Linked DNA regions of Alloalcanivorax dieselolei B5. The protein of the gene in region 1 interacts with the protein of each later gene in a pairwise test. Links are inferred from orthologs where the notes say so. Each region holds a gene or a part of one and is shown in the gene's direction. Other genes may lie near its edges. The genes, in order: dnaE and dnaQ.

Region 1 (11,040 bases):
GGCGGTGGTGTACTTGAAGGGCGATGAGCCGGACATCACCAAGGACGTTACCCAACAACTCAATCGCATGAAATAATCAATGACGGTTACTCTGGAATTTCTCGCCCGGGAGCTGGATGCGGAACTGCATGGTCCGGCGGACGCCGAAGTCAGCGGTCTCGGCACCATCGGGGCGGCCGGCCCACAGCAGCTCACTTTTCTGGCCAACTCCCGCTATCGTGCCTTCCTGGAGAACACCAGCGCTGGCGCCGTGCTGCTGAGCGCGGAGCAACGGGAGCATTGTCCGGTGCCGGCTCTGGTGGTGAAGGACCCGTACCTGGCGTTTGCCAAGGCCAGTCATTTCTTTGATACCGCGCCGCCGGTGTCCGCCGGGATCCACCCGAGCGCAGTGGTGGACCCCTCCGCGACAGTACCGGAGTCGGTATCGCTGGGCCCGAATGTAGTGATTGACGCCGGTGTGGAGCTGGGTGAAGGCACCGTGGTGATGGCCAATTCCGTCATCGGGGCCGGCACCCGGATCGGTGGGCAGGGCCGTATCTGGCCGAATGTTACAATTTATCATGGTGTTACCATCGGGCCGCGGACTACCATTCACTCCCATGCCGTGATCGGCGCGGACGGGTTCGGCTTTGCCTTCAATGGCGCGGGCTGGACCAAGGTAGCGCAGGTGGGCGGTGTGCGTATCGGCGCGGACGTGGAGATCGGCGCCGGCACCACTATTGATCGCGGGGCCATCGAGGACACCGTGATCGGCAATGGGGTGATCCTGGATAATCAGATTCAGGTGGCCCACAACGTGGTGATCGGCGATCATTCCGCCCTGGCCGGCAAGGTCGGTATTGCCGGCAGTAGCCGTATTGGCAGTTACTGCATGATCGGCGGCGCGGTGGGAATCTCGGGTCACCTGGAAATCTGTGACCAGGTACAGATTCTCGGCATGTCCCTGGTGTCCCGTTCGATCACGGAACCGGGCACTTACGGGTCGGCGCTGCCCGTGGACAAACAGGACCGTTACCGCCGTAATGTGGCGCGTTTTCGCCACTTGGACGAGTTGTCCCGGCGGGTTCGTCGTCTGGAAAAGGCGCGGGGCGGGAGCAGCGAAGACTGAATCCCAGGCCGCGTCAGGCCCAGCGACGATCGGATGTCACGCCCCCGACAGGGGGTTTTTGCTTTCGGAATACATATCATGATGGACATTAACGAGGTGCGGGAATACTTGCCCCACCGCTATCCGTTTTTGCTGGTGGACCGGGTGGTGAACGTGGAGCCGGGCAAGCGCATCGAGGCGTACAAGAACGTCACGATCAACGAACCTTTCTTCAACGGCCATTTCCCGCAGGAACCGATCATGCCCGGCGTGCTGATCATCGAGGCGATGGCCCAGGCCGCCGGGATCCTCGGGTTCGTCACCGAGAACAAGCGCCCGGCGGACGGTTACATCTACCTGCTGGTGGGCGTGGACAATGCCCGTTTCAAGCGCCAGGTCGTGCCCGGTGACCGTTTGACGCTGCATGCCGAGTGGCTGATGCTGCGCCGCAGTATCCTCAAGTTCACCTGCCGCGCGGAAGTGGAAGGCCAACTGGTGGCCTCCGCCGACATGCTGGTGGCGGAACAGAAAGTCTGATTCACGCCCGCTCGGGCGGGCGTCACGGCCATCGCCGCCCTTTGGACTCTTGGCTATACTGGCGGCGGTTGCACCATTCGGAACGACACACCAGCCCAGGGTGGACACGCATACCTATGATTCATCCCACAGCCATTATTGATCCCAAAGCGGACCTGGCGGCGGACGTTGAAGTCGGGCCGTACTCCGTGATCGGGCCTGACGTCACCATCGGTGCCGGCACTGTTATCGGCCCCCATGTGGTGATCAAAGGACCGACCCGCATCGGCGCCAATAACCGCATTTTTCAGTTCGCTTCGGTGGGCGAGGACTGCCAGGACAAGAAATATCAGGGGGAGCCCACTCGTCTGGAGATCGGTGACGGTAACGTCATTCGAGAGCACGTCTCCATTCACCGCGGCACCGTGCAGGATCAGGGGCTAACCCGCATCGGCAACAACAATTTGCTAATGGCCACGGTGCATGTCGCCCATGATTGCATGATCGGCAACGATAATATTTTCGCCAATGCCACCGGCATCGCCGGCCATGTGCACATCGGCGACAATGTGATTCTTGGCGGCATGACCGGCATTCACCAGTTCTGTCACATCGGCTCCTACGCCATGTCCGCCGGCTGCAGTCTGATCGTCAAGGATGTCCCCGCCTACGTCATGGTCGGTGGCAATCCTTCCTCCGCCCGCAGCATGAACTTCGAAGGCATGCGCCGGCGTGGCTGGGACAGCGAAGTCATCAACCGTCTGCGCAAGGCCTTCAAAGTGGTCTATCGCCAGGGTATGACCCTGGAACAGGCACTGGCGGAGCTGGATCCGGAAGCCGGGCAGTGCGATAAGCTGAAGCTGTTCGTGGACTCGCTGCGTGACTCCACCCGGGGCATCACTCGCTGATATGGACGCGCCGCTGATCGCCCTGGTGGCCGGCGAGGCTTCCGGCGATATTCTCGGCGCCGGCCTGATCGAGGCCTTGCGGGCGCGTTACCCGGATGCCCGTTTCTTCGGTGTTGGCGGCGAACGCATGATCGCCGCCGGTTTTGAAACCTTGTTTCCGATGGAAAAGCTGTCGGTGATGGGTATCACCGAGGTTCTCTCCCACCTGCCGGAGCTGTTCCGTCTGCGCCGCCAGTTGGTGGACGCCTTGCTGGAAAAGCGCCCGGCGGTGGTGATCACCATCGATTCCCCGGATTTCACCCTGGGCGTGGCCAAGCGCGCCCACGCCGCCGGGCTGCGCACCGTTCATTACGTCAGCCCGTCGGTGTGGGCCTGGCGCCAGGGGCGGGTCAAGGGGATCCGCCGGGACGTGGACCTGATGTTGACGCTGTTCCCGTTCGAGGCGCTGTTCTATGAGGAGCATGGCGTGCCGGTGGCCTTTGTCGGCCACCCGCTGGCGGACATGATCGATCTGGATGTGGACACCGCCGCCGCCCGCGATGAGCTGAGCCTGGCCGGGGACGGCCAGTGGCTGGCGGTGCTGCCGGGCAGCCGGGGCGGAGAGGTGTCCCAACTGATGCCGCCGTTCCTCGATGCCATGGTGCGCCTGCACCGGGATAATCCGGCGCTGCGTTTTGTCATTCCCGCTGCTAACCCGGCCCGCCGCGAGCAAATCGAACTGGCGCTGGGGGCGGCGCCGGCGTTGCCGGTGACGGTGGTGGACGGGCACAGCCGCACGGTGATGGCGGCCGCCGATGTGGTACTGATGGCTTCCGGCACCGCCACCCTGGAAGGCTTGCTGCTGAAAAAACCCATGGTGGTGGGCTACCGGGTGGGCGCGGTGACCTATGCCATCGTCTCGCGATTGGTGAAGAGCGAATTCGTCGCCTTGCCCAATCTGCTCTGCCGGAAAGCCATGGTGCCGGAACTGATTCAGGATCAGTTGAGCGGCGAGGCGGCGGCGCGGGAAGTGAATCGCTGGTTGCATGAACCGCGGCGGGTGGCCGCGTTGCGGGAGGATTTCACCCGGGTGCATGAAGCCTTGCGTGGTGGCGCCAGCGTCAAGGCCGCCGCTGCCGTTGCCGGCCTGTTGGAAGGACAGCGATGAACCATCCCTTTCCTGAATATGATCTGAGTGAGCCGTTCGTGCCCAGCGCTTTTGCCTGGCAACCGGGCATGGTGCTGGCCGGCGTCGACGAGGTGGGCCGGGGGCCGCTGGTGGGGGCGGTGGTGACCGCCGCCGTGGTGCTGGACCCGGCAAGGCCCATAGAGGGGCTGGCGGACTCCAAGAAACTCACCGCCAAACGCCGCGAGCGGTTGGCGGAATTGATCCGTGAACGGGCCCGGGGCTGGGCTTTGGGCCGCGCCGAGGCGGCGGAAGTGGATCAACTGAACATCTATCACGCCACTCACCTGGCCATGGTCCGGGCGGTGGAGGCGCTGCCCATTGACGTGGAAGCGGTGTTGGTGGACGGTAATCGGACCCCGTCCTTCGCCTGTCCGGCGGAAGCGGTGGTGAAAGGGGACGGCCGGGTGCCGGCCATCGCCGCCGCCTCGATTCTCGCCAAAGTGGCGCGGGACGCGGAAATGGTGGCGTTGCACCAGCGGCATCCCGATTACGGCTTCGACCGTCACAAGGGCTATCCCACCGCGGTGCACCTGGAAGCGTTGCGCCGGCTCGGTCCCTTGCCAGAACATCGCCGTTCCTTTGGCCCGGTAGCGGCCCTGATCGAATCGAACTGACCCGCCGCAGCCGTGGCGGGAATCAAGGAGCTTTTTCGTGAGCGAACCCCGTTTCGTCCATTTGCGATTGCATACCGACTACTCCCTGGTGGATGGGGTGGTGCGGGTGAAAGAACTGATCAAGACCTGCACCGCCCAGGGCATGCCGGCGGTGGCGGTCACCGATGAGAACAACCTGTTCGCACTGATCAAGTTCTATTCCAATGCTCAGAATGCCGGGATCAAACCGGTGATGGGCGCGGACCTGTGGGTGCAGGCGGATGATCCTGAAGACGAGCCCAGCTATATCACTTGCCTGGTGCAGAACGAACAGGGCTACCGCAATCTGACCCTGTTGATCAGCCGCGCCTGGCAGACCAACCAGGTGCGCGAACGGGCGCTGATCCGGCGCGAGTGGCTGCTGGAGCTCAACGAGGGGCTGATCGTGTTGTCCGGCGCCCGGTTTGGCGACGTGGGTAAATGGCTGCTGGCGGAGAAGACCGATCTGGCGCGGGAACGGGCCACGGAATACAAAACCGTATTTGGTGACCGTTACTACCTGGAGGTGCAACGCACCCAGCGCCCCGGCGATGAGGACTGCCTGCACGCCAGCGTGGCGCTGGCGGCGGAGCTGGACATTCCGGTGGTGGCCAGCAATGACGTTCGTTTCCTCAAGCGCGAGGATTTCGAAGCCCACGAGGCGCGGGTCTGTATTCACGACGGCAACACCCTGGATGATCCGCGCCGGCCACGAAAATATTCCGAAGAGCAGTATCTGAAAAGCGCGGAGGAAATGGCGGAGCTGTTTTCCGATCTGCCGGAGGCGCTGCAAAACAGCGTCGAGATCGCCCGTCGCTGCACCCTGGATATTCGCCTGGGCAAGAACTTCCTGCCGGATTTCCCGGTGCCGGAAGGCATGACCATCGAGCAGTACTTCGAGAAAGTGTCCCGGGACGGGCTCGAGGAGCGGTTGGTCAAGATTCTCGATCCGCAGGCGCCGGACTACGCCGAGCGCCGCAAGATCTACGATGACCGCCTCAAGTTCGAACTGGACATCATCAACCAGATGGGTTTCCCCGGTTACTTCCTGATCGTGGCGGACTTTATCCAGTGGGGTAAGGAACATCAGGTGCCGGTGGGACCCGGGCGGGGCTCCGGCGCCGGCTCCCTGGTGGCCTACGCACTGAAGATCACCGACCTCGATCCGATCGCCTACGACCTACTGTTCGAACGGTTCCTCAACCCGGAGCGGGTATCCATGCCCGACTTCGACGTCGATTTCTGCATGGAAAAACGCGACCGTGTGATCAATTACGTGGCCGATAAATACGGCCGTGACGCGGTCAGTCAGATCATCACTTTCGGCACCATGGCGGCGAAGGCGGTGGTGCGGGACGTGGCGCGCGTGCAGGGCAAACCCTACGGCATGGCCGACCGGCTTTCGAAGATGATTCCCGGCACTCCGGGGATGACCCTGTCGAAGGCACTGGAGCAGGAAGAAACGCTGCGGGATTTCCTCGAGGACGACGGCAACCCGGACAAGGAAGCGGTCAATGAAATCATGGAGATGGCCTTCAAACTGGAGGGCCTGACCCGAAACGTGGGCAAACACGCCGGCGGCGTGGTGATCGCGCCGGGCAAACTCACCGACTTCGCGCCCTTGCACTGCGACGAGCACGGCGAAAACCTGGTCACCCAGTACGACAAGGACGACGTCGAGCAAGCCGGGCTGGTGAAATTCGACTTTCTCGGTCTGAAGACGCTGACCATCATCGACTGGGCGATGAAAGCGGTGAACGTGCGCCGCCAGCGCGAAGGGGACGGGCCGCTGGAGATCGAGCGGATTCCGCTGGACGATTCGCCCAGCTTCGATCTGCTCAAACGTGGCGACACCACCGCCGTATTCCAGCTTGAAAGTCAGGGCATGAAGGAGCTGATCAAGAAGCTCAAGCCCGACGTGTTCGAGGACATCATCGCCTTGGTGGCGTTGTACCGGCCCGGTCCGCTGGAATCCGGCATGGTGGACAACTTCATCAACCGGAAGCACGGTCGGGAACCGCTGGCCTACCCGGATCCGCAGTACCAGCATGAATGGTTGGAGTCGATCCTCAAGCCCACCTACGGGGTGATTCTCTACCAGGAACAGGTGATGCAGATCGCCCAGGTCCTGGCCGGCTATACCCTCGGCGGCGCGGACATGCTGCGCCGCGCCATGGGCAAGAAAAAACCGGAGGAGATGGCCAAGCAGCGGGAGATCTTCGAAAGCGGCGCGAAAGAGAAGGGTGTGGACCCGGATCTGGCGATGAAGATCTTCGACCTGGTGGAGAAGTTCGCCGGTTACGGCTTCAACAAATCCCACTCCGCCGCCTACGCCCTGGTGGCCTATCAAACCGCCTGGCTCAAGGCCCATTACCCGGCGGAATTCATGGCGGCGGTGATTTCCGCCGATATGCAGAACACCGACAAGGTGGTGACCTTCATCGATGAATGTCACTCCATGGGCCTCAAGGTACTGCCGCCGGATGTGAACTCCTGTGGTTATCGTTTCACGGTGAATCCGGAAGGCGACATCATCTATGGCCTGGGCGCGATCAAGGGCCTGGGCGAGGGCCCCATTGAGGCGATTGTCAGTGCCCGTGGCGACACTGACGGGTTCGACGATCTGTTCGACTTCTGCCGCCGTATCGACCTGAAGAAGATCAATCGCCGTTCCCTGGAAGCCCTGGTGCGTGCCGGAGCCCTGGACAAGCTAGGGCCGAACCGTCATTTCCGTGATCGCGCCACGTTGTTGGCCACTTTGCCGGATGCCATCGCCGCGGCGGAACAGGACGCCCGCAACGAAGAAGCCGGCATGACGGATTTGTTTGGCTCCATGCAGACCGCCGAAACCCCGGTGGTGGAGTGGAAGCCGGCCCGCGAGTGGAATGACGAACTGCGTCTCAACGGCGAGCGCGATACCCTGGGCCTGTTCCTGACCGGTCACCCCATCGACCAGTTCGAACACGAGGTCCGGCAATTCGTCAGCGCCCGCTTCAATGCCCTGCAACCCACCGCCAAGGGCGAGGCCGCCACGGTGGCCGGGCTGGTGGTGGCGTTGCGTATTACCCGCAGCAAGCGCAGCGGTGAGCGCATGGCCTTCGTTACCCTGGATGACAAGACCGGCCGGCTGGAAGTATCGGTGTTCGGCAAGACCTTTGCCCAGTTCGGTGAGCGTATCCAGAAGGACATTCTGCTGGTGGTACGCGGCGGAGTCCGTAACGACGATTACTCCGGCGGCTTTAATCTGGTGGCCGACGAGGTCATGGACATGCGCCAGGCCCGCGAGGTGTTCGCCCGCCGCCTGTGCGTGTCGGTGCCGGTGGAGCAGCAACTGCCGGACACCCTGGACCGGTTGTTTGCGCCGTACCGGGGCGGGGCGATCCCGGTGACGTTGCGGCTCGCTCACAAGGAAGCGGATGTGGCCATGCCGCTTGGCGATGAGTGGAAAATCAGCCCCCACGAAGCCCTGGTGGATGAGCTGCGCAACCGCTTCGGCGAGACGTCGGTGCAGTTGGAGTATTAGAGGAGAAGACCTCGCTTACACGCAACACGCCGGCACGCTAACACGCAATTCGCCGGGCGGCCCCCGGGGTTAGCGTGTAAGCGTGACAGCGAATTGCGGGACCCCGCTGGTCTGGGGACCGCGACTCTCGGGCACTTGGTAACAACTTGCAACTTTACGCCCAGCCGGGTATCTCGACGCTGTCATTGTATTGCGGCTACACTTGAGCGCACTGTGACAAGGGGTAGCACATGAATCCGAATTTCCTCGAATTTGAACAACCTATTGCGGAACTGGAAGCCAAAATCGAGGAACTGCGACTCGTAGGCACCGGCAGCGAGGTCAGTATCTCCGACGAGATCGCCAAGCTGCAGGAGAAGGGGATCGCGCTTACCGAGAACATTTTCAGCAAGCTGAGCTCCTGGCAGATCTCGCAGCTTTCCCGGCATCCCAAGCGTCCCTACACGCTGGACTACGTCAAGCGAATCTTCGGCGACTTTGACGAACTGCACGGCGACCGCAGCTTTGCTGATGATCCGGCCATCGTTGGCGGCATTACCCGTCTGGACGACCGGCCGATCATGGTGATCGGCCACCAGAAGGGCCGGGAAGTGAAAGAAAAGGTACGCCGTAACTTCGGCATGCCCAATCCGGAAGGCTACCGCAAGGCGTTGCGCCTGATGGAGCTGGCGGAGCGGTTCCGGATGCCGATTTTCACCTTCATTGACACCCCGGGTGCCTTTCCTGGCATCGACGCGGAAGAACGCGGGCAGTCCGAGGCGATTGCTCGTAATCTGCGGGTGATGTCCCAGTTGAAAGTCCCGATCATCGCCACCGTGATTGGCGAAGGCGGTTCCGGCGGCGCGCTGGCCCTGGGCGTCTGCGACCACTTGCAAATGCTTCAGTACAGCACCTATGCGACGATTTCCCCGGAAGGCTGCGCCTCGATCCTCTGGCGCAGCGCCGAGAAGGCGCCGGAAGCGGCGGAAGCGATGGGGCTGACCGCCAACCGTTTGCATGAACTGGGCATCGTCGATGAAGTGGTGCAGGAGCCGCTGGGCGGCGCCCACCGTGATTACGACCAGGCCGCCGACGCCGTGCGCCGCTCCCTGACCGCCGCCCTCAACAGCCTTGACGCTCTGGAGCAGCCGGAACTGATTCAGCGCCGCTACGAGCGCCTGATGAGCTACGGCAACTTCATCAGCGACCCCGTGGATGAGTGATGTCCGACGCCGCCGTCCCCCGCGTGTCGGCGGCCCAGGCCCCGCCCGGGCCCCTGTTGCTGGCATTCAGCGGCGGTCTTGATTCTTCCCTGTTGCTGCACCTGCTGGTGGAGGCCGGTCTCGGTCCCCGCCTGCGGGCCCTGCACGTCAATCACCAATTGCAGGCACGGTCGGCGGACTGGGCGGTATTCTGCCGAACCCGGGCCGAGGCACTGGGCGTGCCGTTCGAGGAAGTCCGGGTCAACGTGCCGGCCGATGTGAATCTGGAAGCTGGCGCCCGTGCCGCCCGCTACCAGGCTCTGAGCGAACAGGCCGCCGGCGCCGCCGTGATCACCGCCCACCACCGTGACGACCAGGCCGAGACGGTGTTGCTGAACCTGCTGCGTGGCGCCGGCGTACAAGGGCTGGCGGCGATGTCCGAGCACTCCTCGCTGGATGGGCTGCGACTGTGGCGGCCGCTACTGGCATTCGGGCGGGCACAGCTGGAGCGCGAGGCTCGCCGCCGGGGCCTGGAGTGGGTGGAGGATCCCAGTAACACCGATATCAGTCTGCGCCGGAACCGGCTGCGTCACGAGATTCTGCCCCGCCTGGCCACCACCTGGCCGGGCGCTCCGGCGATCCTGGCTCGCACCGCCGGGGTGATGGCGGACGCCGCCACCTTGCTGGACGAAAGGGCCGCCGAGGATGCTCGGGGATTGGCGGCGGAGAGGGATCGGTTGCCCCTGGGGGGGCTGGCGGCGCTGAGCCGTGAACGTCGGGATAATGTGCTGCGCTGGTGGCTGGATCAGGCGGGGGCGCCGCCGCCGTCCCTGGCCGTCACCGGGCAAATCCACGCTCTGCTGCGGGCGCCATCGGACCGGGAGGCCCGGGTGAGTTGGGGGGGGCGCACACTGCGTCGCTATCGCGGTGATCTCTACTTGCTCCGCGACCGTGACTTGCAGCCGCTCAGCCGGCCGCTGGACTGGCGGGACGGTCATCAGCCCCCGGATTCCGGTCTCTGGCGTCTGCTCCCAGGGGAGGGCGCGGTGACCGTGTGGGTACCGCCCGGTGACGTCCAACTGCGGCCTTTCGCGGGCGGTGAGCGTGTGCACCGTCACGGTCAGCATCAGCAGGTTTCGGAGTTGTGGCGCGTGGCCGGGGTGCCGCCCTGGCGTCGCCGCCAATGGCCGCTGCTGTATCAGGATGATGAATTGGTGTCGGTGCCAATGATCGGCGTCGCCGATGGCGTGGACCGGCACCGCTGCCGGCCGTGGCATTTACGGTGGTAGGCGGGCGCGGACGACGAAGCCGTTTGCTCGCTTGCCGTCTTTTACGTTTTTACCCGTTTTCGCGCTGCGACAGTGGTTCCCTGGCGGCAGCCGTTCTGTTACTATTTCGTCCCATCCTGACGTAGCCCAACTCCCTGATATTTCAGGAATACCGAGACCCGGCGGTACGTCCGTTCCAAGCCGAAACAGAACACACCTTTGCCCACCGCGGTGAGCAAAGGTATTTTTTTTGAGGTCATGCCATCCATGGCGACCTCCCTTCGGGCCATCGCTGGCACGATGTGAAAAATCGCTCCCGGCGATTTTTTGGTGTTTCGTTGGCGCTTTCTCACCTCCGGGGCTTGGGGCCTGGGGCAGGTTGTGGAAAGATCAGTGGCACGGTCGATGAATATGAAGTTGTCGGGACGGCTTGGGCACGTTCAATCCATGACTGATTCTGGTGGGTGCATGGCACGTTATATTTTTGTCACTGGCGGTGTGGTGTCTTCCCTGGGCAAGGGAATCACCTCGGCGTCCCTGGCCTCGTTGCTCGAGGCCCGTGGTCTGAAGGTCACTCTGATCAAGATGGACCCCTACATCAACGTGGACCCAGGCACCATGAGCCCCTATCAGCACGGGGAGGTGTTCGTCACCGAGGACGGCGCCGAAACCGACCTGGACCTGGGGCACTACGAGCGCTTTATCCGTGCCCGGCTCAGCCGCCGCAACAGCTTTACCACCGGCCGCGTCTACCAGG
Region 2 (16,629 bases), 500 kb from region 1 along the record:
AAGTCAGGCCGCGCAGCGGGAACCACTCAAAATAGGAACCGCCGGCGAACAGCACCACCAGCAGAATGGCGAACAGAAAACTGGGAATGGCGTAACCGATGGCGATGGCGGTGCTGCTCCAGACATCGAACCGGGAGCCATCCTTCACCGCTTTGCGAATGCCCAGCGGAATCGACACCAGATAGGCGATGAGCGTGCTCCACAGCCCCAGTGATACCGATACGGGAATACGTTCGATGATCAGATCCGACACCGGACGATCACGATAATAGGACTCGCCGAAGTCGAACCTCAGGTAATTGCGCAGCATGATCCAGAAGCGTTCCAGGGCCGGTTTGTCGAAGCCGTAGAACTGCTCGATACGGGCCACCAGTTCCGGTGACAGCCCGGTGGAGCCACGATAACCGGAATGCCCGCCACCGCCGATGGTATCGGCCGTGGTGCCGGCGAAGCCGCCGCCGGGGCCCGCGCCACCGCCCTGACCCTGGAGCTCGGCGAGCACGCGCTCCACCGGGCCGCCGGGGGCTGCCTGCACCACCAGGAAGTTCAGCAACAGAATGCCGAACAGGGTGGGGACGATCAGCAGTAGTCGTTTGAGAATATAGCGTGGCATTTATTCCGCCGTGGTATCCCACCAAAGATCCAGGGCCCCGTCGACGCCAAGGTACGGCGGCAAATCAGGATGGGCCAGCCGGGAGCGGTAGGCGAAGCGGTGGTAATCCATCCCCCAATTGGGGATGACATAGAATCCCCACTGCAGGGCGCGATCCAGCGCCCGGCTACTGGTCACCAGAGCGTCGCGGTCCTTGGCGGCAATCAGGGTTTTTACCAGGCTGTCGATGGCCGGGTCCTTGATGCCGGCGTAATTGCGGCTGCTGGGCCGGTCCGCCGCCTCGCTGGACCAGAAGTCCCGCTGTTCGTTACCCGGGGAGGAGGACTGGCCCCAGCCGCCGACGATCATGTCGAAATTGAAATTTCGCACCCGCTGCAGGTACTGGGATTCATCCACGCGGATCACATCGGCGCTGATACCCAGAGCCTTGAGGTTGCGGGAGAACGGCAGGACCACACGTTCGAACGCCGGACTGTAAAGCAGAAACTCGAATTTCACCGGCTTCCCTTCGGGATTGAACAACTGACCGTTACGCACCTCGTAGCCGGCCTTCTTGAGCAGGGTCTGGGCGGTGCGCAGATTCTCCCGCGGACGGCCGGTGCCGTCGGAGACCGGCGGCTGATACTCCTCGGTAAAGACCCGCTCCGGCAGTTGATCGCGCAACGGTTCCAGCAGTTTCAGCTCCGCTTTCGAGGGCAGGCCGGTGGCGGCCATTTCCGAGTTCTGGAAATAGCTTCGAGTGCGCTTGTACTGGTTATAGAACAGTTGTTTGTTGGACCATTCGAAGTCCAGCGCATAGGCCATGGCCTCGCGTAACGCCGGGTCCTGGAACAGCGCACGGCGTGTATTGAAGATAAAGCCCTGCATGCCCGAAGGGTTCTGGTGATGGATTTCTTCCTTGACCAGCTTGCCGCTGTTGAAATCCCGTCCGGTGTAGGCGGTGGCCCAGAGTTTGGAGTTCATCTCGAAGCGGAAGTCGTAATCGCCTTTCTTGAAGGCCTCCAGGGCCACGGTCTGATCCAGATAATACTCAAAGATCACCCGGCCGAAGTTGTACTGGCCCTGGATAACGGGCAGGTCCCAGGCCCAGTAGTCATCGCGGCGCTGGTACACCACCTGCTTGCCGGGCTTGAAACTGGCGATGCGATAAGGGCCGGAACCCATCGGTACGGTGAGATCGGCCTGAGTGAAGTCCTTGTCTTTCCAAAAGTGCTTGGGCAATACCGGAAGCTGGCCGACGATCATCACCAGTTCCCGGTTGTCTCCGGGTTTGAAGGTGAACTTCACCTTACGCTTGGAGAGCGCCTCCACTTTTTCCACATCGGCGTAGTAGTAGGCGTAAAGCGGCTGGCCATGTTCGGTCAACTGATTGAAGCTCCATACCACGTCCTCGGCGGTGACCGGGTGGCCGTCGGCGAAGCGGGCTTCATCACGCAGGGTAAAAGTGATCCAGCTGCGATCGTCCGGCCATTCCATGCGTTCGGCGAGCAGGCCGTATTCGGTGAACGGTTCGTCCAGGCTGCGCACGGTCAGGCTGTCGTAAATAAAGCTGGGGCCGAGACCGCCGACGCCGGCGGCGGCGCTGCCCTTGGGCAGGTAGGGCATGAAGCTGTCGAAGCCGCCGATCACATGGAGCTTGATCTGACCGCCTTTGGGGGCGTCGGCATTGACGTAGTCGAACTGACGGAAGGAAGGGCCATACTTGGGAGCGTCGTACATGGTGATGGCATGGCCGCTGTGCACTTCGGCGAAGGCCGGCAGGGCCAGCAGCAAACCCAACAGAATGGTGACGGCTCTCATCGTTATTATCCACTCCTGATCGTCATCGAATCCCACATTAGAGCCTGTCGAAGGCTTGGGTGCCAGCTTTCGGCGCCTTCGACAGGGTATAGACCATGAGCGGCGCGCGGCGTTCCGGCGGCCCGCACGGTTCGATCAGGGGGCGTCGCGAATGTCCACGAACAGCGTGACACGATCACCGGGACGCAGGTAGCGGCGCTTGCTCAGGGTATTATTCCAACTGCGAATGTCGTTCACGGACACATTAAAGCGATTGGCGATGGTGTACAACGAATCACCGTGGCGTACTGAGTAGCGGACCTGGCGGACCATTTCGGAACGTTGCGTCTGGCCGCCGTCTTCGTCGCCACTCCACACTTTCAGGGTCTGCCCGACCCGCAGTGGATCCTTGGGGTCGAGATCGTTCCATTGGGCCAGGTCACGTACCGCCACCTGGTAACGCCGGGCCAGATCCCACAGGGTATCGCCATCACCAACCTTGTGTGCCAGCCGCCGGCCCCGCGGATTGCTGTCGTCCCCGGCCGGAGCGGCGCTGCCTCGGGCGGATTGAGGAATCAACAGGGTTTTGCCGGCGATGATGGTGTTGCCCTTGAGGTGATTGATCTCGCGCAGTACCTGCACCTTGGTACGGTGGCGGCGGGCGATGCTTTGCAGATTGTCGCCGCGGGCGATGGTGTAACGCTGCCAGCGCATCCGTTGGCCGGCGGGCAAGTTGGCCAGACCGGCCTTGAACCGTTCCGCCTTGTCCGCCGGTACCAGCAGACGGTGCGGTCCGGCGGGGGCCGTGGCCCAGCGATTGAAGCCGGGATTAAGCAAATACAGCTCTTCCATCGGCACTTCGGCCAGTCTGGCGGCCTGGGTCAGGTCCAACTGCCCACCGGTGTCGACGCTGATGAAGTAGGGCACATCGGTGATCGGGTGCAGAGCCACGCCGTATCGCTTCGGATTTCTGACGATATCCGCCACCGCCAGCAGCTTGGGCACATAGGCGGTGGTCTCAGTGGGTAGATCCAGGCTCCAGAAGTCCGTGGGCCTGCCCGCCGCTTCGTTGCGTTTCTGTGCCCGGAGAACGGTACCGGCACCGGCATTGTAGGAGGCCAGCGCCAGCAGCCAGTCGCCGTCGAAACGGTCGGCGAGCTGTTGCAGATAGGTCAGGGCGGCGCGGGTGGACGCGATGATGTCGCGGCGGCCGTCGTACCACCAATCCTGGCGCAGGCCGAAATGCTGGCCGGTGGAGGGAATGAACTGCCAGGGTCCGGCGGCGCGGCCGTGGGAATAGGCGAAGGGGTCGAAGGCGCTTTCCACCACTGGCAGCAGAGCCAGTTCGGTGGGCATGTGTCGCGCTTCGGCTTCGTCGATGATGAACTTCAGGTAGCGTTCCGCGCGCGTGGTGACCCGGGTGAAATAGACCGGGTGGCGGGTGTAGAACACCCGCTGTTCTTCCACTCGGGAATTGTCCACCCGGGGCAGGCCGTACCCTTCGCGCAGCCGCGCCCAGAGATCCTGGTCTTGTTCCGCCGGCTCGGCGATGGCGAGGCCGGGTGTGCCCGCCTCTGGTTCTGGTATTGGTTCCGGTTCTGGCTCCGGTGCCGCCGGTGGCATGGGCGGCAGTTCATCCACGGATGGTGTCAGTGAGCAGCCCCCGCCAAACCACAACACCCCCAAGGCAAAAACGCCTAGAAGTCTATGCATGTCAATTATATGGCTATTGAAATTCCGGTGAATTCTAGGGACCGGGAAAGGTTACGGCAAGGTTAAATCCGGCGTCAGCCGCTGTCCTTCCAGCGCCGCAGGGCGGCGAAGCTGTCCACCGGGGTGTCCAGCGGCGCCTCGAAGTGGCGCTCACAGGACTGGCGCAGAGCGGGCTCGGTGGCGCGCAGGAACGGATTGGTGCGGCGCTCCACGGCGATGGTGGAGGGCAGAGTGATGCGCCCGGCATCGCGCAGCGCCTTGACGTCGTTGAGGCGCGTGCGCACATCCGGGTCCTCCGGCGTCACCTTGGCGGCGAAGGTGAGATTGGCCAGGGTATATTCGTGGGCGCAAAAGACCTGGGTGCCTTCGGGCAGCGCTGCCAGTCGTGACAACGAGTGGTGCATCTGCTCCGGAGTGCCCTCGAACAGGCGCCCGCAGCCGCCGGCGAACAGAGTATCGCCGCAGAACAACCAGCCCGGCTGGCGGGCATGGTAGGCGATGTGTCCCAGGGTGTGGCCGGGTACGTCCAGTACTTCCAGTTCCAGATCCAGATCCAGATCGGCCAGCTTCACCCGGTCGCCGTCATTGAGAGGGTGGGTGAGGCCGGGAATGGTTTCCCGGGCCGGGCCGTATACCGGGATATCCCGGTGTTCCAGCAAGGTGTTGACGCCGCCGACGTGATCGGGATGGTGATGGGTGATGAGGATGCCGGTCAGAATCAGACCCTGCTGGCGCAGCCAGGCTTCCACCGGAGCGGCGTCGCCGGGGTCAACCACCACGCAGTGCTGGTCACGGCGCAGGGCCCAAATGTAATTGTCCTGGAAGGCGGGAATCGCCGTAGGGGTCTGAAGCATGTCGTGCTACCCTTATTTGGAACTGATATTTGGCACTGAACGTCAGCGTTAAGCCTACCACGGAGTCGAGCCTACCAGGGAGAGTGTCACGGATGCAGTTACCCCCCTTGCCCCGCGGCCCTTATCGGCGTCATCCCCAGGATATGCCGCATCGCTTTGATCGCTGGCTGGACAGCGACGCCGGCCGCGCCCTGCTCCACGAGGAGCGCGAGTTGCTCGCCGACTGGCTGCCCAGGTTGGTGGGGCAGCGGGCGGTGTCGGTGGGTTCCTGTGCCTGCCGGGATATGCTGGAAGGCATTCGTATTCCCTGGTGCTGCAACGTCACGCCGCCGGAGCTGGGCCGAGGGCAGGTACAAGCGCAGGCCAAGGCCTTACCCATCGCCAAGAACAGCGTGGATGTATTGTTACTGCATCACGGTCTCGAGTTTCAGGACGAGCCGCATCAGGTGCTGCGGGAGGCCGCTGGCTGCGTGGCGCCGGGCGGCATGATCGCGGTGGTGTCGTTTCAACCGGTCAGTCTGCTGGGGCTGGCGCGCTGGTTCCGGCCCGGCGCCCGTCGCCGGCCGGGCTGGGTGGGACGTTACTTCACCCCCTATCGAGTGAGTGATTGGCTGCAGGTGCTGGGGTTTGAAGTGGAAGGCCTGGCCAGCGGCTTCCACAACCTGCCGCTCGGTGAGCGTGGCCGCCGCCGGTTGGCGTGGCTGGAATGGCTGGGGCGGCGCCTGTGGTGGCGCCACGGCGCCTGTTATCTGTTGGTGGCGCGCAAGCGGGCCGCCATGGTGCGGCCGCTGGCGCCGTCGTTCCGGCGCGGCGAACCATCACGTCCAACGGTCATTTCCGTGCCCGTGGCCCGCTGGCAACGCAATGTGGAATGAATATCGAAAGAATGAATATTGAAAGTAAGTGGAGTAGTGGTTCTTGAAGACAGTGGAAATTTTTACCGACGGTGCCTGTCGTGGCAATCCGGGGCCGGGAGGCTGGGGCGCGTTGCTGCGCCATGGCGAGCACGAGAGGGAACTGTTCGGCGGTGAGCCGTTGACCACCAATAACCGCATGGAATTGATGGCGGCCATCGTTGCTCTGGAAACCTTGAAGTCACCCTGCCGGGTGGTGCTGACCACCGATTCCCAGTATGTGCGTCAGGGCATCACCGAATGGATGGCCAACTGGAAGCGGCGCGGCTGGCGCACCGCTTCCCGGCAGCCGGTGAAGAACGCCGATCTGTGGCAGCGCCTGGATCAGGCCGCCGCCCCCCACGAGGTGGAATGGCGCTGGGTGCGAGGCCACAGCGGGCACGTGGAGAACGAACGGGCCGACCGCCTGGCCAACCGTGGAATTGATCAGATGAGTGTGGACGGATGAGACAGATTGTACTGGATACGGAAACCACCGGCCTGGAGCCCGCCGCCGGCCACCGTATTATCGAGATCGGTTGTGTGGAGGTGATGAACCGCCGCATTACCGGTAACAACCTGCACCTGTACATCAACCCGGAACGGGAGATCGACCAGGGGGCGATGGAGGTGCACGGCATCACCCTGGAATTCCTCGCCGACAAGCCGGTGTTCGCGCAAGTCGCCGAGGAATTCGTCAATTTCATCGACGGCGCCGAGTTGGTGATTCACAACGCGCCTTTCGATGTCGGTTTTATCAATCACGAGTTGAAGCTGCTGGGCGCCAGGTGGGGCACGGTGGAGCAGCGCTGCCGGGTGCTGGATACCCTGCGGCTGGCGCGGGAAATGCACCCCGGGCAGAAGAACAGCCTGGATGCGTTGTGCCGCCGCTACGACGTGGACAATGGCCACCGGGAATTGCACGGCGCTCTGCTTGACTCCGAGATCCTCGCCGACGTTTATCTGGCCATGACCGGCGGCCAGACCAACCTTTCCCTGGACGGGCAGGATGGCAGCAGTGGCGGTCAGCGGCAGGCGGAGGCAATTCGCCGGTTGAGCGCGGACCGCCCTTCGCTGCGGGTGGTGTCGGCTGATGGCGGCGATCTTCAGCGCCATCTGGACAAGCTGCGCTCCATGGCGGAGCAGAACGGCGAGCCGACCCTGTGGGGGACTGAGGAGGGCTGACTCGGCATCGCGAGCGTTGCAGGCATGCATTCACAGACGGCCAGGAAGCCACTGTAGGAGCCAGCCTTGCTGGTGAATCTGGGTCTGTAGGTCCATTCGCCAGCAGGGCTGGCTCCTACGGTGGCTTTGACATTCGGCCGGATGGGAGGCGGCGTTTGGCGTTACAACACCGCCATCAGCTTTTCTACTTTAAAGCGGCTTTCCCGATATTCTTCCTCGGTGGTGGAATCGACCACGATGCCGCCGCCGCCGTGGCAGTGCAGTGCGTCGCCCCGGGTGTAGAGGGTGCGAATCAGAATGTTGCTGTCCAACCGTCCCTGATCGTCCTGCCAGAACAATGTGCCGCAATAGGGGCCACGCGGTACCGATTCCAGTTCCTGAATGATTTCCATCGCCCGTTTCTTCGGCGCGCCGGTGATGCTGCCGCCGGGAAAGGCACTGATCAGCGCGGCCAGGGGCGTCACGTCCGGGCGCAGGCGGCCGTGCACGGTGGACACCAGATGCTGCACGTTGCTGAAGCGGCGCAATTCGAATAGCGGGTCCACCGTTATCGAGCCCGGCTCGCAAACCGCCCCCAGATCGTTGCGTAACAGATCCACGATCATCAGGTTCTCGGCGCGATCCTTGGGATTGGCCAGCAAGGCCTCGCCCAGACGCCGATCCTCTTCCTCGCCATCGCCGCGCGGCCGCGAGCCCTTGATCGGCTCGGTAACCACGTCGCGGCCGTCCACCCGCAAGAAGCGCTCCGGCGATACGCCGAACACCGCCTCGCCCCGATCACGGAAAAAACAGGCATGGGGCGCGGGGTGCGCGTGCACCAGCCGTTGGAAGGCGATCAGCGGGTCGCCTTGGAAGCGGGCATCGAAACGTTGACTGTAATTTACCTGATAGCAATCTCCGGCTACGAGATAGCAACTGATCCTTTGCAGTGCATAGGCATACTTATCAGCAGTTTGCTGTGCCTGGAATGGCCGGGTCAGACGGAAGGTGCCTGGTTGCTGGTGGAACGGCCGCGGCATGGACCGGTAAAGATGCACCACCGCTGGTGTATCGCAGCCGCCAATACCGTGCAGGGCCAGGCCCGCGGCATAGGGGAGCAGGCCGCAGGCGAACCGGTAACCCTGGGCAAGCGCATCGGCGACCCGTTCCGGCAGGGCTTTCAGGGCTTCCCGGTCTTGCGCGTACAGGGTGTGATCGGGCGGCCCGAGGGCCAGCAAACGGCCATTTTGATGAAAGACGACGTGAACGCTATCAAGCATGAGGTGTCGGGAAAGGCTCGCGGGCGGCGAAAACAGGCCGGCTAGTGTAGCGCTCCCGGCGCCGGGCGGCGAGCCGTGGCGAAGGAATAAACGCGCATGAAAAAACTGTTGTTGATGTCCGCTTGTCTGGCCTTGGCGGCCTGCGGCGGCGGGGGCAAAAGCTATGCCGAGCATGATGTGGGGGTCTGTCCCTCCACGGCGCGGTGTTTGCTGGAACCCGGCGGAGAGCATCGGGTGACGCTGGAAGGCACCGTGGCGACCAATCTGTCCTACGAGTGTGGCCGCGCTCTTTACTATGTACTGGACACCGCCACCGAGCAGTTGCCGGCGAACCAGGCCCTGTGCCCATCGAACGCTGAAAGCATCGCTTTCTTTCTGGGTGATCGCCGTTACGAAGGGCGCTGGGTTACCCTCGGCGAAGCCTACTTGCCGCAACGGCTGACAACCCGCGACTATCGTTTCACTCTGGCCGATATGGTGGAGGCGCCACGGCGGATCGACGCCGGCGACTATCGGGTGCGTAACCGGGCGGCGCTGCTGATGGCGCTGGACAGCGATCCGGCCACTTCCCGGCTGGAGTTGCCCGAGGTGGTCAACGAACTGGTCAGCGAGCATTTCGACGCCCTGGTGCCGGCGTTGGAATTTGATTATCCGGACTACGCCGCTTTCCGTACCGCCTGGCAGCCGTTGCTGGGTGCGGTGTCCGCCGAGGTCCCGGTCTCTGGTTTTCCAGCGGATCCGTCCACGGTGACCGCCCGGATCAGTAACGCCAATAGGGCGACGCGCGCAGGGGAGTATGCCCTGGAGACCTGCCAGGACGGGGCCGCGCCCTGTGATCAACCCGAGGCGTTCGACACCAATCAGAGCGCCTTGCGCATGGAAGCCCTGGTACTGCCGGATGGCCGCGTGCTGGGCCTGGGACAACTGCAAAAAGGGGATCCGGACAACGGCGGCGGCGAGGATCTGGTGACCTGGGAGGGCGTCCCCACGCTGACGGCGGGACTGACTTTCCAGCAAGGGCATATCGTCGGTCTGCTGAACAGCAGCGCCGCCAGCACCGATGCCACCCTGACCGGGCGTCTGCTGGGGCATCGCGCGCTCTATATCAATCAGCGCGTGGCGGGCGGTTTTGTCACCGACTTCGCACTGGATCTGCCGGGCAGCCCGTCCGCGCCGGGTGGCGGTGAAGCCGGGCGAGTTCAGGGGAGTGTACTGGGCTCCGGCAACCTCGGCCTGAGTGTCCGCGCCACGCAGACCGGGCCGATGATGGTGAACGGCGATGGCGCCAGCGTGGCCGCCGGCTATTACTCGGTGACCCTGAAACGGGCCTGTACCGGCAGTTCGGAGCAGTGCTCGGATTTTATTCCCACCAAGGAACTGGGCAGCAACGGCAACTATCCGGCGTGCCTGCATGACAGCAGCGGCGGCTGTCGGACGTTGGAACCGAACCAGGCCCGTGAGCGTAATCGGGCCGATGAGAACCAGATTGAAACCTTCGTGGTGCGTATCTCCGCCGACGGCGCCGCTTACGCCGCCGCGTCCTGCGAGGATGAAGTGGTGCCCGCCGGACTGGTCACCGCCGCCAGCCAGAGCCGTGCGACAGTGACCTTGCTGCTGGCGCCCGGGGCCGCCAACAAGGCCGGTACGCCTCATTTTGGCACCCGCATTGATGGCACTCTGGATCTGACCAGCGGCAACCGCCCGTTGTATCGCACGGACCGCTACAGTGAGCGACTGCGCGGTATCTGGCGTGATCTATACCGCCCGGCACAGTTGCGGGCCGCCGGAAGCGATGACCTGGAGCGTCAGGACTCCGAAAGCCGCGGCTCGGTGGAATGGCGCTATCAGGGCAGTAGCTGCGCTCTCTGAGCTTGCTCTGGCACCATTGTCGACAATAACCATTGAAAGATCAGAGGGTGACGGGTAAAGTCGCCACCTGATCCTTCAATTGTCGACAATGAATGCCATGACCCACACCCTCGACGATAACGTAAGAACCCTGGCGGATCGGGTGTTTGCCCGTCTCCAGGACGATATCGTGCGCGGTGTGATCGCACCCGGCACCAAAGTCAGCGAAACCGATCTCGCCAACCGCTACGGCGTCAGTCGTGGCCCTTTACGCGAAGCCCTGCGCCGCCTGGAATCCCGCAAGTTATTGGAACGGGTGGTCCATGTGGGCACCCGCGTGACCTCCCTCAGCTTCGACGATCTGATCGAAATCTACTACGTGCGTGAGGCGCTCGAAGGCATGGCCGCACGCCTTGCCGCCGAGAATATGAGTGATGAGGAAGTGCGCGGGCTGACCGCGTTGCTCGGTCAGCATGAACAGCAGCAGGACCTGCGCGAGGACACCGCGTACTTTCAGCGCGAGGGCGACCTCGATTTCCATTACCGCATTATCCAGGGCAGCCACAACGCCACGCTGATCCAGATGCTGGTGGGCGGGCTGTATCACCTGGTGCGAATGTACCGTTACCAGTTCAGTACCGTGTCCAACCGGCCGCAGAAGGCCCTCAACGAGCATCGCCGTATCGTCGAGGCGATCGAAGCGCGGGACGCGGACCTGGCGGAGCTGTTGATGCGCCGCCATATCAGCCGGGCAAGAGAAAATATCGAACAGCAGGCGAAGCGGAGAGAGCCGGACGCCGTCTGAGCGTCACGCGCCGCGAGCCGGGTGGAACCGACACAGGAGATGACAATGAGCCAGCCGAACAGCGCCGGCGCCCGTTTTCGACGGGCACTGGCCGAAGAAAAGCCCCTGCAGATCATGGGCACCATCAATGCCTACTGCGCCATGATGGCGGAACAGGTGGGCTACCGGGCGATCTACTTGTCCGGTGGTGGCGTGGCCAACGCCTCCTATGGGTTGCCGGATCTGGGCATCACTTCCATGAACGACGTGCTGGAGGATGTTCGCCGGATTTCCGCCGCCAGCGAGGTGCCGCTGCTGGTGGACATCGACACCGGCTGGGGCGGGGCCTTCAACATTGGCCGTACCGTCAAGGAAATGATTCGTGCCGGCGCCGGCGCCGTGCACCTGGAAGATCAGGTAGCGCAGAAACGCTGCGGCCATCGTCCCAACAAGGAAATCGTCTCCCAGGAAGAAATGGTGGACCGCATCAAGGCCGCCGCTGATGCCCGCACCGACGATGATTTCTTCATCATCGCCCGTACCGACGCGTTCCAGAAAGAAGGGCTGGACGCGGCGGTGGAACGCGCCCGCGCCTGTCTGGAAGCCGGGGCTGACGGCATCTTCGCCGAAGCCGTGCACACTCTGGATGACTACCGGGCCTTCGCCGATGGCATTGGTGGCGCGCCGTTGCTGGCCAACATCACGGAATTCGGTGCCACGCCGCTGTTCACCCGTGAAGAGCTGGCCGATGCCGGCGCCAGCATGATTCTGTATCCGCTGTCGGCGTTCCGCGCCATGAACCAGGCCGCGCTGAAGGTGTATCGCGAAATCCGCGAGAACGGTACCCAGCAAGAAGTGGTCGACACCATGCAGACGCGTATGGAACTGTACGATTTCCTCGGCTATCACGACTACGAGCGCAAGCTGGACGAGTTGTTCGCCAAGGGCAAGGGCTGATGACAACGCCTCTCCCGGCCGAGGAGAGGGCAGACGTAAACACCGGAATTGAAGCAGGAGAATGATAATGGCAGAAGGCAAGAAACTGGCGGGCGCCGGCCTGCGAGGCCAGGTAGCAGGTAAAACCGCTCTGTCCACCGTGGGCAAATCCGGTTCCGGGCTCACTTACCGGGGCTATGACGTGAAGGACCTGGCGGAACACTGCCAGTTCGAGGAAGTGGCTTACCTGATTCTCAAGGGCGAACTGCCCACCCAGGCGCAACTGGACGAATACAAGGCCAAACTGAAAACGCTGCGCGGTCTGCCCCAGGCTCTCAAGGAAGTGCTCGAGCGTATTCCCAAGGACGCCCATCCGATGGATGTGATGCGCACCGGCTGTTCCATGCTCGGTAATCTTGAGCAGGAAGACACCTCGGTTCTGGGCGTGTTCCCGAACCAGGAAGACTGCGTTGACCGCATGCTCGCCTGTTTCCCTTCCATCATCTGTTACTGGTACCGCTTCAGCCACGACGGCGTTCGTGTGCAAGAGAACACCGATGATGATTCCATCGGCGCCCATTTCTTGCACATGCTGCGTGATGAAGCCCCCAGCGAATTGCATGAGCGGGTCATGAACGTGTCTCTGATCCTGTACGCGGAGCACGAGTTCAACGCCTCCACCTTCACGGCCCGGGTGTGCGCTTCCACCCTGAGTGACATCCACAGCTGCGTCGCCGGCGCCATCGGCAGCCTGCGCGGCCCGCTGCATGGCGGCGCCAACGAAGCGGCCATGGACATGATCGAGAAGTTCAAGGACGCCGACGACGCCGAGCAGGGCATGATGGGCATGCTCGAGCGCAAGGAAAAAATCATGGGCTTCGGCCACGCCATCTACAGCGAGTCCGACCCGCGCAACGCCATCATCAAGGGCTGGTCCGAGAAGCTGGCCGCCGATGTGGGCGATACCGTGCTTTACCCGGTTTCGGTACGTTGCGAGGAAGTCATGTGGCGGGAGAAAAAGCTGTTCTGTAATGCTGATTTCTTCCACGCTTCCGCGTACCACTTCATGGGGATCCCGACCAAGCTGTTCACTCCGATTTTCGTGATGAGCCGCCTGACCGGTTGGGCCGGTCATGTCTTCGAGCAACGCGCGGACAACCGTATTATCCGCCCGAGCGCCGAGTACACCGGTCCGGAGATTCGCAAGGTAACCCCGATCGCGCAACGCTGATCCGGGAAGGGGAGCGGTGCGCCGCTCCCTCGACCCAGCCCGCCAACCCGACTCGATTGATGCCTAGCCATGAACACTGATTACCGCAAACCGCTGCCCGGTACCGATCTCGACTACTTCGACACCCGTGCCGCGGTCGACGCCATCCAGTCCGGCGCTTACGACAAACTGCCTTATACCTCCCGCATCCTGGCCGAACAGCTGGTTCGCCGCTGTGAACCGGAATCGCTCACCGATTCCCTGAAGCAGTTGATCGAACGCCAGCGCACCTTGGATTTTCCCTGGTACCCGGCTCGTGTGGTGTGCCATGACATTCTTGGCCAGACCGCGCTGGTGGACCTGGCCGGTCTGCGTGACGCCATCGCCGAAAAGGGCGGGGACCCGTCCAAGGTGAACCCGGTGGTGCCGACTCAGCTGATCGTGGATCATTCCCTGGCGGTCGAGCATCCGGGGTTCGAGAAAGACGCGTTCCAGAAAAACCGGGACGTGGAAGAGCGCCGTAACGCGGACCGTTTCCACTTCATCAACTGGACCAAGACCGCGTTCGATAACGTGGATGTGATACCGCCGGGTAACGGCATCATGCACCAGATCAACCTGGAGAAAATGTCTCCGGTGGTGCAGGTCCGTTCTGATGGCAGCGGACGGAGCGTGGCTTATCCGGATACCTGTGTGGGTACCGACAGCCACACGCCGATGGTCGATGCCCTGGGCGTGATTTCCGTGGGCGTGGGCGGTCTGGAAGCCGAAAACGTGATGCTGGGCAATCCGTCCATGATGCGCCTGCCCGACATTGTCGGCGTGGAACTGACCGGCAAATTGAAGCCGGGCATCACCGGTACCGACCTGGTGCTGGCATTGACCGAATTCCTGCGCCGCGAGCGGGTGGTCGGTGCTTATCTGGAATTCTATGGTGAAGGCGCGGACAGCCTGTCCGTGGGCGATCGCGCCACCATCGCCAACATGACCCCGGAATACGGCGCCACCGCCGGCATGTTCTTCATCGACGATCAGACCATCGAGTATCTGAAGCTGACCGGTCGCGAAGACGACCAGGTGGCTCTGGTGGAGACGTTCGCCAAGGTAACCGGCCTGTGGGCGGACAGCCTGAAGACCGCCGAGTACGAGCGCGTGCTGAAATTCGATCTGTCCGGGGTTGAGCGTAACCTGGCCGGCCCGTCCAACCCGCATGCGCTGCTGCCGGTGTCCCAGTTGCACGATCGCGGCATCGCCAAGGAATGGGAAGAGGAAGAAGGGCTGATGCCCGATGGCGCGGTGATCATCGCGGCCATCACCAGCTGTACCAATACGTCCAATCCGCGCAACATCATCGGCGCCGGTCTGCTGGCCCGCAACGCCAACAAGCTGGGCCTGGTGCGCAAGCCGTGGGTGAAGAGCTCCCTGGCGCCGGGCTCCAAGACAGTGAAGATGTACCTGGAAGAATCCGGTCTGCTGCCCGAGCTGCAGAACCTGGGCTTCGACGTGGTGGCGTTCGCCTGTACCACCTGCAACGGCATGTCCGGTGCTCTGGATCCCGAGATCCAGAAAGAAGTGATCGAGCGTGATCTGTACGCCACCGCGGTGCTTTCCGGAAACCGTAACTTCGACGGCCGGATTCATCCCTACGCCAAGCAGGCGTTCCTGGCCTCGCCGCCGCTGGTGGTGGCCTACGCCATCGCCGGCACCATCCGTTTCGACATCGAGAAGGATGCGCTGGGCAAGGATCAGGATGGTAACCCGATCTATCTGAAGGACATCTGGCCCTCCGATGAAGAGATCGATGCCATTGTGAAGTCGGCGGTGAAACCCGAGCAGTTCCGCAAGACCTACATCCCGATGTTCGAGAAGAAGGGCGACGGCGCCCGTGCCGCCAGCCCGCTGTACGACTGGCGTCCGCAATCGACCTACATTCGCCGCCCTCCCTATTGGGAAGGCAACATGGCGGGGCAGCGTCAGATGAAGGGGATGCGTCCGCTGGCGATCCTGCCGGACAACATCACCACCGATCACCTGTCGCCTTCCAACGCCATCCTGCTGGACAGCGCCGCCGGCGCCTACCTGCACAAGATGGGCTTGCCGGAAGAGGACTTCAACTCGTACGCGACGCACCGGGGCGATCACCTGACCGCTCAGCGCGCGACACTGGCGAACCCGAAACTGTTCAACGAGATGTGCCGTGATGACAACGGTGACGTGATCCAGGGCTCGCTGGCACGGGTGGAACCGGAAGGTCAGCAGATGCGTATGTGGGAAGCCATCGAAACCTACATGGAGCGCAAGCAGCCGCTGATCATCGTCGCCGGCGCGGATTACGGGCAGGGCTCGTCCCGCGACTGGGCCGCCAAAGGGGTGGCGCTGGCCGGTGTGGAGGTGATCGCCGCGGAAGGCTTCGAGCGGATTCACCGTACCAACCTGATCGGCATGGGCGTGATGCCTTTGCAGTTCGAGGAAGGTACCACCCGCAACACGCTCAAGCTCGACGGCACCGAAATTTATGACGTGGAAGGTGAGCTGGCACCGCGTGCGACCCTGACGCTGGTGATTACCCGCAAGAATGGCGACGTGGATCGCGTGCCGATGATCTGCCGGTTGGATACGGCGGAGGAAGTGTCGGTGTACGCCAACGGCGGCATCCTGCAGAAATTCGCCAAGGAGTTCATGGCGGAAGCGGGATAAATCTTGTCAGCACAGGAGGCCGGTAATGGACTACCGCCACCGTTTCGCAAAGGATTTGCGAGCTAACATGACAGACGCCGAGCGTCTGCTGTGGAAGCATCTGAGAGCCCACCGGCTGGCTGGCGGCAAATTTCGCCGCCGGCAACCGATCGGCCCTTACATCGTGGATTTCGTGCACTTCGGTGCCCGGCTGATCGTTGAAGCGGACGGTGGTCAACACAGTGATAGCGCTGGCGACCGGCAGCGGGATCGTTGGCTGGAAGAGCGAGGCTATCGTGTCCTGCGTTTCTGGAACAATGACATTCTGAAGAGTACGGAAGCGGTGTTGGAGACGATCTTCAAGGCCGTTTCACCCTTTCCCTGTCCCTCTCCCCTCAAGGGAGAGGGGACCGAATAGAAAGGTTTGTCTTGTCTCCCCTCTCCCTTGAGGGGAGAGGGGCCGGGGGAGAGGGTGAGGCTACAAGGTATAAGTGTTCCCGTTGGGGAAATCTGATAAAACAGGAAGACAATCATGCCCCACGTACCGCAAATAAAAATTCCCGCCACCTACATGCGCGGTGGCACCAGCAAGGGCGTTTTCTTCAATTTGAAGGATCTGCCGGAAGCGGCGCGGGTTCCTGGCGAGGCCCGGGACAAGCTGTTGCTGAGGGTGATCGGCAGCCCCGATCCCTACGGCAAGCACACCGACGGTATGGGCGGCGCCACGTCCAGCACCAGCAAAACGGTGATCCTGTCGAAAAGCGAAAAACCGGACCACGATGTGGATTATTTGTTCGGTCAGGTTTCCATTGATCAACCCTTTATCGACTGGAGCGGCAACTGCGGCAATCTCACCGCGGCGGTCGGTTCCTTCGCCAT

The links.
Region 2: the proteins of dnaE (region 1) and dnaQ interact in binary tests that used the Escherichia coli proteins (3 or more experiments, as listed by UniProt). The link is inferred for Alloalcanivorax dieselolei B5 from one-to-one orthologs.

Annotation. Positions count from the first base shown.
Region 1 is NC_018691.1:2,095,927-2,106,966, forward strand. The notes cover bases 3,940-8,034. They hold dnaE (DNA polymerase III subunit alpha), read left to right. Parts: upstream 3,940-4,330; coding sequence 4,331-7,834; downstream 7,835-8,034. Other genes in these bases: rnhB (ribonuclease HII), read left to right, coding at 3,940-4,293. Also shown: B5T_RS09485 (OmpH family outer membrane protein), read left to right, coding at 1-76; lpxD (UDP-3-O-(3-hydroxymyristoyl)glucosamine N-acyltransferase), read left to right, coding at 80-1,108; 3-hydroxyacyl-ACP dehydratase FabZ, read left to right, coding at 1,187-1,624; lpxA (acyl-ACP--UDP-N-acetylglucosamine O-acyltransferase), read left to right, coding at 1,741-2,511; lpxB (lipid-A-disaccharide synthase), read left to right, coding at 2,513-3,658; more of rnhB, read left to right, coding at 3,655-3,939; accA (acetyl-CoA carboxylase carboxyl transferase subunit alpha), read left to right, coding at 8,065-9,036; tRNA lysidine(34) synthetase TilS, read left to right, coding at 9,036-10,304; B5T_RS09530 (CTP synthase), read left to right, coding at 10,752-11,040. UniProt on the Escherichia coli protein: DNA polymerase III is a complex, multichain enzyme responsible for most of the replicative synthesis in bacteria. This DNA polymerase also exhibits 3' to 5' exonuclease activity. The alpha chain is the DNA polymerase catalytic subunit.
Region 2 is NC_018691.1:2,590,257-2,606,885, reverse strand. The notes cover bases 5,221-8,177. They hold dnaQ (DNA polymerase III subunit epsilon), read left to right. Parts: upstream 5,221-6,317; coding sequence 6,318-7,037; downstream 7,038-8,177. Other genes in these bases: B5T_RS11665 (anthranilate synthase component I family protein), read right to left, coding at 7,199-8,177; rnhA (ribonuclease HI), read left to right, coding at 5,878-6,321; B5T_RS11680 (class I SAM-dependent methyltransferase), read left to right, coding at 5,221-5,834. Also shown: B5T_RS11700 (microcin C ABC transporter permease YejB), read right to left, coding at 1-613; B5T_RS11695 (extracellular solute-binding protein), read right to left, coding at 614-2,413; B5T_RS11690 (LysM peptidoglycan-binding domain-containing protein), read right to left, coding at 2,549-4,105; gloB (hydroxyacylglutathione hydrolase), read right to left, coding at 4,180-4,959; more of B5T_RS11680, read left to right, coding at 5,052-5,220; more of B5T_RS11665, read right to left, coding at 8,178-8,296; B5T_RS11660 (hypothetical protein), read left to right, coding at 8,393-10,165; B5T_RS11655 (GntR family transcriptional regulator), read left to right, coding at 10,263-10,949; prpB (methylisocitrate lyase), read left to right, coding at 10,995-11,885; prpC (bifunctional 2-methylcitrate synthase/citrate synthase), read left to right, coding at 11,953-13,095; Fe/S-dependent 2-methylisocitrate dehydratase AcnD, read left to right, coding at 13,165-15,771; B5T_RS11635 (endonuclease domain-containing protein), read left to right, coding at 15,797-16,168; 2-methylaconitate cis-trans isomerase PrpF, read left to right, coding at 16,283-16,629. UniProt on the Escherichia coli protein: DNA polymerase III is a complex, multichain enzyme responsible for most of the replicative synthesis in bacteria. The epsilon subunit contain the editing function and is a proofreading 3'-5' exonuclease.